Regions from separate parts of the Pantoea sp. SGAir0175 genome, predicted to be linked through region 1. Evidence: predicted binding sites of a transcription regulator. Region 1 holds the regulator's gene; the other holds the start of a gene.
What was found. Region 1 encodes CRP, which controls carbon source genes, mostly activating them, when cyclic AMP is high. Its sites were predicted from a motif close to ATGTGANNNNNNTCACAT; they were not measured.
Positions count from the first base shown of each region.

Region 1 (3,115 bases):
GCGCGACACCAGCGAGCGCGGCCATTCGCGCGAAGCGGTGATGGATTCGGTGGTGCGTTCGATGGAAGACTACATCAACTACATCACGCCGCAGTTTTCCCGCACGCACCTCAACTTCCAGCGCGTGCCGACCGTGGATACCTCGAACCCGTTTGCCGCGCGTGAGATCCCGTCGCTGGATGAGAGCTTTGTGGTGATTCATTTTCGCGGCCTGGAGGGCATCGCTTTTCCTTATTTACTGGCGATGATCCAGGGCTCGTTTATTTCCCACATGAATACGCTGGTGGTGCCGGGCGGCAAGATGGGACTGGCGATGGAGTTAATCATGACGCCGCTGGTGCAGCGGTTGATTGAAGGAAAACGTATTGAATAGCGCAGGCTAACGCGCCAGTTTCGCCGGGAGGAGCTGAGATCGGGAGCGCAGGGCCGCGCTCCCGGCTGGATTACAGCTCCACCACTTCGTAGCTGTGCGTTATCTCGACGCCCTTGCCCAACATGATCGCCACCGAGCAGTACTTCTCCGCGGACAGATCCACCGCGCGCGCTACCGCTTTATCGCTCAGCGCTTTGCCGCTGACAATAAAATGCAGATTGATATGCGTAAAAATGCGTGGCGCTTCTTCGCGGCGTTCCGAGGTCAGTTTGACTTCACAATCGGCGACATCGTTGCGCCCCTTTTGCAGAATCGACACCACGTCAATCGCGCTGCAGCCGCCCGCAGCCATCAACACCATTTCCATCGGGCTGGGCGCTTTATCACCGGAATTGCCGTCCATTAATACCTGATGACCGGATGAGGATTCTCCGAGAAAGGTCAGCCCTTCCACCCATTTCACTCGTGCCTGCATTATTCTTTCTCCTGAAGCGGCGGTTTTGCCGCCAGAGTACGCTTTCACCTGACAAACAGCAATGCAGACGCATCCCCCACCTGCTGAAGCGAGACAACAGGAGACAGGTTGCAAAAGCTATGCTACAAACAGTGCTGAAAATATTTTCGTCACGAAAGACGAAAGCGGGACGAATCAAAAGCATCGCTTACGAATCCACCCCCGAATAACTGTCCCTCACGGGAAACGCTGGACGATTTCACCGCCTGACAGGGAAAACTGCCCCCTGTATTTTGGGCACGATTACAACAGAGGATAATAGCGAATGGTTCTCGGCAAACCGCAAACAGACCCTACACTCGAATGGTTCCTGTCCCATTGCCATATTCACAAATATCCATCCAAAAGCACCCTCATCCATCAGGGTGAGAAAGCGGAAACGCTGTACTACATCGTGAAAGGTTCCGTCGCGGTACTGATTAAAGATGAAGAAGGCAAAGAGATGATTCTCTCCTACCTCAATCAGGGGGATTTCATCGGTGAGCTCGGCCTGTTTGAAGAGGGCCAGGAGCGTAGCGCCTGGGTACGTGCGAAAACCGCCTGCGAAGTGGCTGAAATTTCCTACAAAAAATTCCGTCAGCTGATTCAGGTCAATCCGGATATTTTAATGCGCCTGTCGGCGCAGATGGCGCGTCGCCTGCAGGTAACATCTGAAAAAGTCGGCAACCTTGCCTTCCTCGATGTGACCGGCCGTATCGCGCAAACGCTGCTCAACCTGGCGAAACAGCCTGACGCCATGACCCACCCGGACGGTATGCAGATTAAAATCACCCGTCAGGAGATTGGTCAGATCGTGGGCTGCTCACGCGAAACCGTGGGTCGTATCCTGAAAATGCTGGAAGATCAGAACCTGATCTCCGCACATGGCAAAACCATCGTCGTTTACGGCACCCGCTGATTTCTTCTCACCCACGGCGTGATGGCAACATCGCGCCGTTTCTGTTTACGATGAGCTGATGTGGCGTCGAATCATCTATCATCCGGAAGTTAACTATGCGCTGCGGCAAACGCTGGTGCTGTGCCTGCCTGTGGCGCTCGGCTGGCTGTTTGGCGATCTGCAAAAAGGGCTGCTGTTCTCCCTGGTGCCGGCCTGCTGCAACATCGCCGGTCTGGATACGCCACACAAGCGGTTCTTCAAACGGCTGATTGTCGGCGGCGCACTGTTCGCCAGCGGCAGTTTTCTGATTCAGTACCTCACGGCTTACGCTGTGCCGCTGCCGCTGATTCTGCTGGTGTTGCCGCTGCTGGTGGGCGTGACCGGTGAAATCAGCCCGCTGCATGGTCGTTTGCTGCCCGGCACGCTGATCGCCGCCATCTTTACCTTAAGCCTCGTCGGCCGTATGCCGATGTGGGTCCCGCCGCTGCTGTATATCGGCGGGACGCTGTGGTACGGGCTGTTTAACTGGTTCTGGTTCTGGCTGTGGAAAGAGCAGCCGATGCGCGAGACCCTCAGCCTGCTGTACCGCGAGCTGGCCGATTACTGCGACGCCAAATACACCCTGCTGACGCAGCTGACCGATCCGGAAAAAGCGCTGCCACCATTACTGGCGCGCCAGCAGAAAGCGGTCGATCTGATCACCACCTGCTACCAGCAGATGCATATGCTGTCGGCCAGCCGTGATAACAGCCATAAACGCCTGACGCGCGCCTTTCAGGTTGCGCTCGATCTGCAGGAGCACATCTCGGTCAGCCTGCACCAGCCGGAAGAGGTGCAAAAGCTGGTGGAGCAGAGCCACGCCGAGGCGGTGATCCGCTGGAACGCGAAAATCATTTCGGCACGGCTACGCGTGCTGGCCGATGCCATTCTCTATCACCAGCTGCCGGAACGCTTCCACATGGAAAAGCCGCTCGGCGCGCTGGAGAAAATTGCCCGGCAGCACCCGGATAATCCGGTCGGTAATTTCTGCCTCTACCATTTCAGCCGCATTGCGCGCGTGCTGCGCACGCAGAAGCCGCTGTATACCCGCGACCTGATGGCCGATCGCCAGCGCCGCCTGCCGCTGTTGCCGGCGCTGCGCAGCTACCTGTCGCTAAAATCTGCCGCGCTGCGGACGGCGGCGCGCTTTGCGGTGATGCTGATGTTCGGCAGCGCGCTGGCGCTGTTCTTCAATATTCCCAAGCCCTACTGGATTCTGATGACCATCATGTTTGTCAGCCAGAACGGCTACAGCGCCACGCGCGTGCGCATTCAGCACCGCGCGCTCGGCACCTTCGCCGGCTTGCTGATC
Region 1 covers NZ_CP028081.1:298,255-301,369, reverse strand. The annotation lists gene C1N56_RS01320 (phosphoribulokinase) at 1-373, shown strand, start outside; gene C1N56_RS01315 (OsmC family protein) at 444-848, opposite strand; gene crp (cAMP-activated global transcriptional regulator CRP) at 1,153-1,785, shown strand; gene C1N56_RS01305 (YccS/YhfK family putative transporter) at 1,844-3,115, shown strand, end outside.

Region 2 (3,115 bases), 1.1 Mb from region 1:
CGCCAGCGGCGACGCGTAGGCCGGTCCGAGCAACATGTCCTGCCAGACATCAATCGCGGCAAACGCATAGCTGCGCAGGTAACCGAGCGGTGTAATGCCCAGCTCACGCGCGCGCCCTTCGCGCATCAGAATCAGCGCCGCCGCGCCATCGGTCAGCGGCGTGCTGTTGGCCGCGGTGACCGAGCCGTGGCGACGGTCAAACGCCGGACGCAGCTTTGCATAATCCGCCGCACTGGCGTTAAAACGAATATTGTTGTCCTGCTCAATCGGTGCTTTCCACGGCGGCACAAATGCCGGCATCACTTCCTGCGCCAGCACGCCGGATTGCCAGGCCTGCGCCGCACGCTGGTGCGAGCGCAGCGCCAGCGCGTCCTGCTGCTCACGCGTGATGCCGTGCGTTTTGGCCATCTGCTCGGCGGTGTCGCCCATGCGTAAACCGGTGGAGTATTCCGCCACTGCCGGCGGCACCGGCAACAAATCGCGTGGGCGCAGGCGGCGTAAGATGTGTAATTTTTTGCTCAGGGTGCGGGCTTTGTTGAGATCAACCAGCGCGCGCGCCAGCGTTTTGCTGACGCCAATCGGCAGCACCGAGGAGGAGTCGGCGCCACCGGCAATACCTGCATCAATGGTCCCGGCCATCAGGCTTTCCGCCACGTTGGCCACCGCCTGAAAGCTGGTGGCGCAGGCGCGGCTCACGCTGTAGGCATCGGTGTGCACGCTCAGTCCGCTGCTTAGCACGATTTCACGCGCGATGTTGGGGGCTTCCGGCATCTGCACCACCTGGCCGAACACCAGCTGATCGATCACCTCCACCGGCAATTCGCTGCGCGCCATTAATTCGCTGACCACCATGCGCCCCAGCTCCAGCGCCGGAATGCCGTGAAAGTCGCTTGCCTGGCGGGCAAACGGGGTGCGTAATCCGTGGGTAATGGCGATACGTTCGCCCTGACGCGTCAGCAGCGGCTGCGCTTTGCTCATTGCACTCACCTGTAATTTACGACCTGAGCATCATTGCCCAACAGGTCTGACCTGATCATCAGTGTTAACCAGGTGTTGCTAAGTCGCCAATAACAGAAGAAAAAAAGTGCGAGGAGTAACACGAAAAAGAGGCAACGCTGCCGAAAAAGCGGGTCGGCAGCGGCGGGATTAGCGTAAGCCGAGCTGGAAAATCAGGGTTTCGGCCTGGCAGGCAAAGGTGAAATCGACGTCCAGGCGCACGCCGTCTGCTTCGTCGGTAAAGCGCGAATAAATCTCGCACGGATCGGACTCCACCTGGCGCGCTTTGGCGCTCAGCTCGGCCAGCATTGCTTCTGCCGCCTGACGGTCAGCGAACACGCCTGACCAGCTGGCGCTGCAATCGGTATTGTCCATCACGGTGCCCACGTCAACGCAGCAGCAGGCTGCCGTTTCGTTCGCACTACAGTTTCTAATGGCATCAGTCATGTTTTTCTCCTGACGATAAATCAACACTATCGGATCATTTTCTGCTGCAAAGTGTACGCCGGATGCCACGTCGCGGCTATCTTCCGCCCGCTAAGTGACGAATATCACACTAAAATTTGATCCAAAACAAATTTGACTCGCTATGCTGGAGCAGAACCGCAAGGATTTTGTTAAGCAGATCTGATTTTATCGATCAAAGCAGAAATATTTTAAAAACAATATTGCAACAAATACACAGGTCGGACCTATACTCGTCGCACTGGTCTGATATGTGTCTGTATCGTCAGTCCCTACAATCCGCCGTCCTTTGTTACGCGACGTAACTACGTTTAATAATAATTCAGATGAGGTTGTGGTCATGAACCATAAGAACCTGTTTGCAAAGTCAGCTGTGGCAGCTGCAGTGGCGCTCGTCTCTTCTCACGTCTACGCCGCAGGCTTTCAACTTAACGAATTCTCAGCAATCGGCCTGGGCCGCGCCTATTCCGGTGAAGGCGCCATGGGTGATACCGCCGCCTCTGCCAGCCGTAACCCAGCCACCATGGCCCTGATGGACCGCCCTTCTTTCTCCATCGGTGCCGTCTATATCGACCCGGAAGTGGATATCAGCGGTAACAGCCCGACCGGCAACAGCCTCAACGCCAGCAATATTGCGCCAAACCAGTGGATCCCGAACATCCATTATGTGCATCCGATTAACGATCAGTGGTGGATTGGCGCCTCGGCCACCTCGAACTACGGTCTGGCCACCGAATTTAATAACGGCTACACAGCGGGCGGCTTCGGTGGCAAAACCGATCTGATGACCGGCAACTTCAACCTCAGCACCGCTTATCGGTTAAATGATAACTTCAGCTTCGGCGTCGGCTTTGACGCGGTGTACGCCAAAGCGAAAATTGAGCGCTACGCCGGTGAAGCCGGTGCCCGCGCCGGTCTGCCGGCCGATACCCAGGTCGCGCACCTGAAAGGTGACGAATGGGGCTACGGCTGGAACGCCGGTATCCTGTATGAAGTGGATAAAAACAACCGCTTCGGCTTCACCTATCGTTCCAAAGTGAAGATCGACTTCGACGGCGACTATAAGAGCAATATCCCGCGCGCCTTCAACGGCACGCCGCAGGCGATTGCGCTGGGTCTGCCGTATGGCACCAGCGGCGCCACCATTCCGGGTTCGCTGACGCTGAACCTGCCGGAAATGTGGGAAGTGTCCGGCTGGCATAAAGTGGCGCCACAGTGGGCGGTGCACTACAGCCTCGCCTATACCAGCTGGAGCCAGTTCCAGGAGCTGAAAGCCACCGGCAGCAACGGCCAGACGCTGTTCTATAAAGATGAAGGCTACCGTGATGCATATCGCATCGCGTTAGGTACCACTTACAACTACGACGACAACTGGACGTTCCGTACCGGTATCGCATTTGATGACAGCCCGGTGCCGGCGGATAAACGCTCTATCTCGATTCCGGATCAGGATCGCCTGTGGCTGAGCGCCGGTGCGTCTTACGCCTTCACGCCGGACGCGTCGGTGGATGTCGGTGTTTCCTATATGCACGGTCAGCACGTGACGGTGAAAGAAGGTCCTTATACCTTTAATTCTGAAGGTAAGGCCTGGCTGTACGGCGCTAACTTTAACTACAAGTTCTGATAATCAGTGCAGCGGCCCATGCGGGTCGCC
Region 2 covers NZ_CP028081.1:1,378,830-1,381,944, reverse strand. The annotation lists gene fadI (acetyl-CoA C-acyltransferase FadI) at 1-978, opposite strand, end outside; gene C1N56_RS06295 (YfcZ/YiiS family protein) at 1,147-1,443, opposite strand; gene fadL (long-chain fatty acid transporter FadL) at 1,802-3,085, shown strand.
Region 2: C1N56_RS06295 (YfcZ/YiiS family protein) is a predicted target of CRP. The motif match lies at 1,536-1,553, and genes of this name have one in related genera.